2 regions of the Bacillus sp. JK106 genome follow, and region 2 is predicted to be linked to the other one. Evidence: riboswitches for the same ligand, from Rfam matches in the RefSeq annotation. Region 2 holds a riboswitch; the other holds the start of a gene.
The links. A riboswitch is a leader RNA that binds a small molecule or an ion and turns the genes downstream of it on or off. The one in region 2 is predicted to bind S-adenosylmethionine.
Positions count from the first base shown of each region.

Region 1: it holds a riboswitch for S-adenosylmethionine, as region 2 does, so the genes downstream of both, metE (5-methyltetrahydropteroyltriglutamate--homocysteine S-methyltransferase) here and metN (methionine ABC transporter ATP-binding protein MetN) in region 2, are expected to answer to the same signal.

Region 1 covers NZ_JBSJQC010000002.1:407,827-412,246, forward strand. Annotated here, with positions in the region: gene metE (5-methyltetrahydropteroyltriglutamate--homocysteine S-methyltransferase) at 1-2,049, opposite strand, end outside; SAM riboswitch class I at 2,133-2,287, opposite strand; gene ACWJJS_RS07710 (S8 family peptidase) at 2,427-3,386, opposite strand; gene ACWJJS_RS07715 (STAS domain-containing protein) at 3,606-4,420, shown strand, end outside.
Region 2 covers NZ_JBSJQC010000001.1:856,185-860,604, forward strand. Annotated here, with positions in the region: gene ACWJJS_RS04465 (arsenate reductase family protein) at 1-330, shown strand, start outside; gene gcvH (glycine cleavage system protein GcvH) at 390-773, shown strand; gene ACWJJS_RS04475 (YusG family protein) at 828-1,064, shown strand; gene ACWJJS_RS04480 (toprim domain-containing protein) at 1,134-1,499, shown strand; gene ACWJJS_RS04485 (thioredoxin family protein) at 1,502-1,822, shown strand; gene ACWJJS_RS04490 (SCP2 sterol-binding domain-containing protein) at 1,919-2,269, shown strand; SAM riboswitch class I at 2,380-2,486, shown strand; gene metN (methionine ABC transporter ATP-binding protein MetN) at 2,592-3,617, shown strand; gene ACWJJS_RS04500 (methionine ABC transporter permease) at 3,610-4,278, shown strand; gene metQ (methionine ABC transporter substrate-binding lipoprotein MetQ) at 4,292-4,420, shown strand, end outside.

The sequences.
Region 1 (4,420 bases), on a different contig from region 2:
TTCTTTCAGGTACTCTAAAAATCCTCCGTGGCTTCTGCTGTGTTCGATTGTAATGACATCCGCGTCAAGATCATTGATCGTATCTACGATATCTTCAAAGTTGCTGTAACACATATGCGTATGAATCTGCGTCTCGTTTCGCACAGAAGATGTCGTTAACCGGAATGCTTCTGCGGCCCAAGTTAAATATTCATCCCAATCCTGCGTTTTTAACGGCAGTCCTTCGCGGAGCGCGGGTTCATCCACTTGGATAATCTGAATACCGGCATCTTCAAGCGCTTTTACTTCTTTTCTGAGCGCAAGCCCGATCTGGAAGGCGATTTCTTTTCTTGAAATATCCACACGCGGGAATGACCAGTTTAAGATGGTGACAGGTCCCGTCAGCATGCCTTTCATGTGTTTTTCAGTCAGCGATTGGGCGTAGACCGTATCTTTTACCGTCATCGGTTCGATAAATTCGACATCTCCGAAAATGACAGGCGGACGTACGCAGCGTGAACCGTAAGACTGGACCCACGCATATTTCGTAAAGGCGAACCCGGCCAGTTTTTCACCGAAGTATTCGACCATATCCGTCCGCTCAAATTCTCCGTGAACGAGCACGTCTAAGCCGATTTCTTCCTGAATGTCAACCCAGCGCTTCGTTTCCGCATTAATAAAGGCTTGGTACTGTTCATCCGTCCAATCTTTTTTCCGCCATTTTTGCCGTGCGCTCCGCACCTCGGCAGATTGAGGGAAGCTTCCGATTGTCGTCGTCGGCAGAAGAGGAAGACCGAGTGATTCATTCTGCAGCGCCAATCGTTCTTCAAAGCTTGCCGGACGGGAGAAGTCTTTTTCCGTCAGCTGATTCAGCTCTTCTTTTTGAGCTGAGTTCGCTCCTGTTGCGAATGCTTTTAAAGCCTTAAGTGCCGCTTTTGATTCTTCGATCTGCTCACTGACGGCCGCTTTGCCGGACAGAAGCCCTTCTTTTAAGACGCCGAGTTCCGCCAGTTTTTCTTTAGCGTATGACAGGCCGTTCAGCAAATCCTTTTCAAGATGCTCGTCAGGGTGTTTCGCCACCGGCACGTGCAGAAGGCTGCTTGAAGGCTGAATCCATAACTCCTCAACATCAGCGTGGCTGAGGATATCCAAAGCCGCATCAAGGCGTTCTTCAACATCAATTTTCCAAATGTTCCGGCCGTCGACCACACCGGCTGCCAGCACTTTATCTTTCGGGAAGCCGTGCTTTTTCAATTGCTCAAGGTTTCTGCCTTTATCATGCACGAAATCAAGTCCGATTCCCTGTACAGGATAAGAAACGAGTTCTTCATATGCATCAACCGAATCAAAGTATGTCTGCAGGAGGACATTCAGCCCTGAGAGCTCTTTTGTGATCGCTTCATAGAGGTCTTTGGCGGCGCGGACGTCTTCAGAAGAAGCTGTCACAAGGGCAGGCTCATCAATCTGAACCCATTTGACGCCTTCTGCTTCAAGTTCTTTCAGAAGCTGCACATAAAGAGGAACAAGGCGTTTTTGAATCGCTTTCGCTTCTGATTCTTCGTATCCTTTCGCAAGCGTGACGAATGTATACGGACCGACGATGACAGGTTTCGTTTCCGCTCCGAATTCTTCTTTAATCCGGCGGTAGTCATCAAGCTGTTTATTTCTCGTCAGACGGAATTCAATACTTTCGTCATATTCAGGAACGATGTAATGGTAGTTGGTATTGAACCATTTCGTCATTTCACTGGAAACGGCGTCTTTTACACCGCGGGCAATCGCAAAGTATGTATCAACGGGATCCGTGATGCTGCGGAATCTCTCCGGAATCCAGTTAAAGCTGACGGCGGTATCAAGCACATGGTCATAATGGGTGAAATCAGAGACCGGCACGATATCGATATGTTGGTCAAGCTGGGTTTTGACAGCTGATAAGAATAAGCCGTCAAGCTCTTTAAGAAACGTTTCTTTATCAGTGTTTCCTTTCCAATAAGCCTCAAGTGCTTTTTTCCATTCTCTGTTCAAGCCGATTCTCGGAAAACCGAGGTTCGAAGTTTTGATTGTTGTCATTAAGTCTCCTCCTTTAAGTGAGATGTAACAAAAAAGCCTCTTTCTCATGAGAGAAAGAGGCTTTAACTTCAAAATGCAAGCCTCTCTTATCTCTCAGATCACGTCTGATGGAATTAGCACCGTGCCTTATGAGACAATTGTCTCGGCGCAAAAATCACGCGCCCCATTTCACAATGGAATTACGGTCGGTTGCTGTTGGGGTCAAAAGGCCAATCCCTCGCCCAACTCTCGATAAGAGAAAGTATTTCAATTTTTTTGAAAAGTTACATCATTTGTTGGTTATCTTATCAGCTTATTCAGATCACTGTCAATAGAAAATCTCACAATTTAAAAATTGGTGATGTGACAAACTGATCAATCATTATACGAGAAAAATATCAGAAAGACAGCAGCTGTGCCTGTTCGGCTCTTTCCATCAGCACTTCAGGCGCGTCTAAATACAGAAATCCGTTCCCGGCCAATGTTTTGGCGATGTCCAAAGGAAGGGTCCGCCGCACGAGCTGGGCGTAGACTTCAGCCTCAGAAAGCGTCCGCTGAAACGCGTCCTGTTCAAGCCCTTTTATTAAGGCAAGCGCTCCGCTCACATGCGGGGCGGCCATTGAAGTGCCCGTCAGCTTCCCGTATTTATGGTTGGGAAGGGTGGAGAGAATATTTTCTCCCGGAGCCACCAGGTCAATCTCTTTATTAGCGTTTGAAAATTCAGACGATTTACGGGCGATTGAGACTGATCCGACTGCGATCACTTCGTTGTAAGCGGCCGGATACGACAGTTCCTCTGTACGCTCGTCTCCGTCGCCTTCGTTTCCTGCCGCGCAAACGACCAGAACACCGCTGTTTACCGCATTTGTGACGGCTTCTTTCAATTCAGGCACATCGTTCGGCCCGCCGAGTGACATGGAAATAATGTCCGCCTTTTGTTCAACGGCGTAGTTGATGCCGTTAATGATCCATTCGTATTTGCCGCTGCCGTTTTGACCGCCGAGAACTTTAACGATTAAAAGGCTTGCTTCCGGCGCGACACCCGAAATTCCGCCGTTTGAATCATTGGCGGCAATCGTTCCGGAAACGTGTGTCCCGTGTCCGTTGTAATCGGAAATCACGTCTTCTTTGCCTCCGTCATCATCGGTGAAGTTTTTCCCGCCGACAATCCGGTCTTTCAAATCAGGATGATTGATGTCGCAGCCTGTGTCAAGCACCGCGATTTTAATATCCTTGCCTTTAAACCCTTTTGCCCACAACTCTGGCGCCTTAATCACTTTAATCCCCTCAGGAAGCTCGTTCACATCCATGATCTGTTCATCCGTGACATAAGGAATCAAATGCATTTCACCATTCATAAAAAAGCCCTCCTTTTTTATGCTTGCGAGTGGATACAAGGGTGTTGCTACTATTTTATGGCAGAGCATGCCGGCCGGAAAGAGTCATTTGAAGCATTTTCATAAAAAAGGCGTAATCTATCGTACTAAAAAATTTCAAATAAATGGATAGTTTAACAGCTTTCATTTTCATTCATGACCCGCTGACGCTATAATTGGAAATGGGAAAGGAGAAGAGATATGAAGATAAGTGAAGCATTATACAGCTATTTTTCAGAACAAGTGGATCAAATTGCGAAAGAGTGGATCGAAACGATGGAAGATTCGGATCCTAATTCGATTTATTCTTTGACAAATCCCGTCATCACAGAAGAACTGACGGAGCAGGATAAAGAATTTTACCGGCATATTAATAAAATGTATATCATGCCGGAAAAAGAATTTTTAGAAGAGTTCGAGCGGTGGGTGATTGAGCTTGCGAAAGACCAGAAGCATCTGGATACTCCCGTCCAGTATGTGGTCCGTGAATTCATGAGAAACCGGAGACTATACATCAGTTATTATGATGCGTTTGCCGATAAACATGAATCTTCGTTTGCTCAGGGAGAAAGGAAGAAATGGGAGAATTTAATTGCACAAGTATTTGATTTTACGATTTACACGTTTGTCGATCATGCTGAGCATAACTCAAAAATGCAGCTGAATGCGCAAAGAGAAATGATTTTGGAGTTAAGCTCGCCGGTTATCACGCTGAGCAAACGGACGGCGCTGCTGCCGCTTGTCGGCGATATTGACACGGAGCGCGCCAAATTCATTCTTGAGAATACGCTGAGCACATGTGCAAAACGGCTGATTGAACATCTGTTAATTGACCTGTCGGGTGTAGTGGTTGTCGATACGATGGTGGCGCATCAGATTTTTAAATTAATTGAGGCGCTGAAATTGATCGGCGTCACGTCCACTTTATCCGGAATCAGGCCGGAAATCGCTCAAACCGCCGTACAGCTCGGCATTAATTTCTCAGATATTACGGTCAAGTCCAATCTCGCTCAGGC
Region 2 (4,420 bases):
AAATGCGGAACGTGCCGTAATGCGAAAAAATGGCTGGAAGACCGCGGCAAGGAAATAAACGAAATACATATCGCGGAGGAAACTCCGTCGAAAGAAGAAATTAAAGACCTCTATGAAAAGAGCGGTCTTGAGCTGAAAAAGTTTTTCAACACGAGCGGAATGAAATACCGCGAGCTGAACTTAAAGGAAAAACTGTATCATATGTCAGAGGATGAACAGCTTGAACTCCTGGCATCAGACGGTATGCTCCTGAAACGCCCGATTACGACAGACGGCGAAAAAGTCACTGTCGGCTTTAAAGAAGACCAATTCGAAAAATATTGGATGTAATGCCAGGTTCAAAGAATTATGGTATCTTCTTATTATAAGAAAAAAATGGAGGGATTTAGATGAGCACACCGAAAGATATGCGTTATTCCAAAGAGCACGAATGGGTCAAAGTTGAGGACGGAAAAGCCCGTATCGGGATTACACATTTCGCGCAAGCCGAACTTGGCGACATCGTATTTGTCGAGCTTCCGGAAGTCGGCGCCGAAATTAAAGCGGACGAGCCATTCGGCAGCGTGGAATCCGTCAAAACCGTATCCGAACTGTACGCACCGATTAACGGAACGGTGACGGAAGTGAACGAAGACCTTGATGACAGTCCTGAATTCGTAAACGAGTCTCCGTATGAAAAAGCGTGGATGATCGTCGTGGAACCGGCTGATGCTGAAGAAATCGAAAACCTCATGACTTCTGAGCAATATGACGAAATGACACAGGAAGACTGATCGGATAGCAAAGGGGCCATTTGGACACTCTATCTGTAACGGGAGGTGTCTAAAATGGCTTTTGATAAACAAAAGGTCGATGTGACGGAGAACGTCACGGGCCGCTTTCAAAACGGCCGGTTTTCCTTGTTTCATGAAAATGAAGCCATCGGCGAGATGACAGGCATGGACCAGTACGAGCTCAAACAGGGCTTTTCATTTGAAAATCAAAAATTTTATAAAACAGCCGATGTCATAAACGGCAGCGATCCGAAATATGTCGATTGCGATTATGAGAATGGCTGGTGTTAACAGTTGGCGGTGAATTTCACTGCCTTCTTTTTCAATCTGACGCTAAAACAATCGGCAGGTGACGCGCTTATGTACAACGGAGATGAAAAGGTCATTATCGTAGAAGGAAAATCTGATAAAATCAAAGTCAGGGAAGTGCTCATCGAACCCGCGGAAATCGTCTGTACAAACGGGACGATCGGCCAAACCGAACTGGAAGATTTGGCGGACCGCCTGTTTGACAGAGACGTCTATATTTTAACGGACGCAGATGACTCCGGAGAAAAACTAAGAAAACAGCTGAAACGGGAGCTTCCCGAAGCGCGACATATTTATATAGACAGAACATACAGGCAAGTCGAGTCGTGCCCGGGCCATCATCTCGCATCTGTGCTGATCAGAGCCGGCTTTGATGCTGACACTGTATTTTTGAAAAAGAACGACCTGAGGTGGTAATCATGAAAGAACTCCAAGAAAATGAACTCGAATCGATTCAGGATGACGTTTATCTCCTGTATTTGTACACCCCGTTTTGCGGCACATGCCAGCTGGCGTCCAAAATGCTTACTGTCGTCGAAGAAATGCTGCCCGGCGCCGCCTTCTATAAAAACAACGTGAATTATTCCCCCGCATTCGCCAAAGCCTATCAGATTGAAAGCGTTCCGTGCTTTTTGCTGTTTAAAGGCGGAGAGCTTGTTGAGAAAGGATACGCCTTCCGCTCCGTTTCCTATTTATATGAGCTGATTAAACAAAAAACATCGCAAACGTTCCCGATGTGACAATATTTACAGGAAAATGTCGTGCGGTTTATAAAGGGTTCTGTCCGTTAAAAAGAGAAAGTGTATGTATGGCCATTAAAACGGGAGGTTATACGAGTGGAGAAAATAGAAGTTTCAGAGAATGACGGACAGCATCTGTTTTTGAAACCGCTATTAAATGCCTCAACGCTGCTGATTACATTCCAAGGAGAAACAGAAGCCTTAACGGTCTCAATTAACGGACAGGGAGAAATGAGAAAAACGTCGGCTTCAAAGGAGAAATCTAATTTGACCTTTTACGGAAACCAGACGGAAATCATCCATCTCCTGCATGGTGATGTCTCTTTGCAAAAGCTTATCCAAAGCGGAAAACTCAAAGTGAAAGGATCATTCAGAGCCCTGCTGAAGCTGGAGGCCATCCTCTGGCTGACAAACGGATTTTTTCAGGCGATCAGTAAACGGCCGTAACTGCCAATCTACTATGTGACAATAGCTTCCAATATTTATTTTATTGACTTTTTATCATTCGCCGTGCTATTCTACAGTAAGAATTTCCGGACGAAAATACGATATGTTTTCTCTTATCAAGAGAGGTGGAGGGAAGTGCCCTATGAAGCCCGGCAACCATCAACAATGTTGAAATGGTGCCAATTCACTCGAAGCGGTCTGCTTTGAAAGATGAGAGAAAGGCCTTTTTCAATAAGCCTTTCTGCTCATTTTTGCAGAAAGGCTTTTCTTTTGCGGAGAAACCCGGAAGATTTCTTAGAATAGTGTAAGGCGGGTGATTGCTTTGATCCATCTTCAAAATGTTTCAAAAATTTACAAAGCGAAGCATGGGGATGTCAATGCTGTCCAAGATGTCACTCTTGATATCAAAAAGGGCGAAATATTTGGAATTATAGGATATAGCGGAGCTGGTAAAAGTTCCTTAATCCGTCTCCTGAACGGCCTTGAAAAGCCGACGTCGGGAACCGTGGAAGTCGCGGGGACGGAATTAAATAAAGTAAGCAGCCGCGGGCTGAGAAAAGCGCGCCAGGAAATCAGCATGATCTTCCAGCATTTTAACCTTTTGTGGTCGCGCACCGTCCGGGAGAACATTATGTTCCCGCTGGAAATCGCCGGCGTGAAAAAAAGTGAACGGGTCCGCCGCGCTGATGAATTGATTAAACTGGTCGGATTAGAGGGGAAAGAAAAATCTTATCCGTCGCAGCTGAGCGGCGGTCAAAAGCAGCGTGTCGGCATCGCCCGGGCGCTCGCCAATAATCCGAAAGTCCTTCTGTGCGATGAAGCGACATCAGCGCTCGATCCGCAGACGACCGATTCAATTTTGGATCTTTTATCCGATATAAATGACAGACTCGGTCTGACGATCGTGCTCATTACCCATGAAATGCACGTCATCCGAAAAATCTGCAACAGAGTCGCCGTCATGGAAAACGGGAAAGTCGTTGAAGAAGGCGAAGTACTTCAAGTTTTCAGAAACCCGCGCGAACCGATGACCAAGCGTTTCGTTCAGCAGGTGACAGAACCTGAAGAGACGAAAGAAACCATCCAGCATTTTCTGCAGGAAACAGCGACAGGGAAAACGATTCAGCTTTCATTTGTCGGGCAGGCCGCCGAGCAGCCCCTCATTACGGAAATGATCCGAAACTTTGATGTGGACGTCAATATTCTGCAGGGGAAAATTTCACAGACGAAGGACGGAGCCTACGGTTCATTATTCATTCATATTGACGGTCAGGAAAAAGAAGTAGAAAACGTGATCCGGTTCATCAAAGACAAACAGGTAGAAGCAGAGGTGATCACAAATGTTTGAAAAATGGTTCCCGAACGTTGATATAACCGAGCTGTGGACGGCCACATACGAGACCCTTTATATGACGGTTATCGCTTTAGTTTTTTCATTTATCATCGGAGCGATTCTCGGTCTTCTGCTCTTTTTAACGGGCAAGGGAAGCTTATGGGAAAATAAAATCATTAACACCGTGATTGCGGCGGTCGTTAATATTTTCAGATCTATTCCGTTTCTTATTTTAATTATTCTGCTTCTCGGCTTTACTAAGATTTTGGTCGGATCGATTTTAGGACCGAATGCCGCATTGCCGGCGCTGATTATCGGCTCCGCGCCGTTTTACGCCCGTCTTGCGGAAATTGCGCTCCGGGAAGTCGATAAAGGAGTCATCGAAGCTGCCAGATCAATGGGAGCAAAGACATCGACGATTATCTTCAAAGTGCTGATTCCTGAATCAATGCCTGCGTTAATATCAGGCATCACCGTGACGGCCATCGCCCTGATCGGATCTACCGCCATTGCCGGCGCCATCGGTTCAGGCGGACTCGGAAACCTTGCATATGTAGAAGGCTACCAGTCCAATAATACGGATGTAACGTTTGTAGCGACAGTATTTATACTCATCATCGTCTTTATCATTCAGATTATCGGTGATGTAATTACAAATATAATAGACAAAAGATAAGGGAGGATTTACATTGAAAAAGATTGTATTAAGTGCGCTGCTGCTTGTGTTCGCGGGAGTTTTAGCCGCCTGCGGATCAAACGGCTCGAATAAAAAGGAAATCGTTGTCGCCGCGACAAAAACACCGCATGCTGAAATCTTA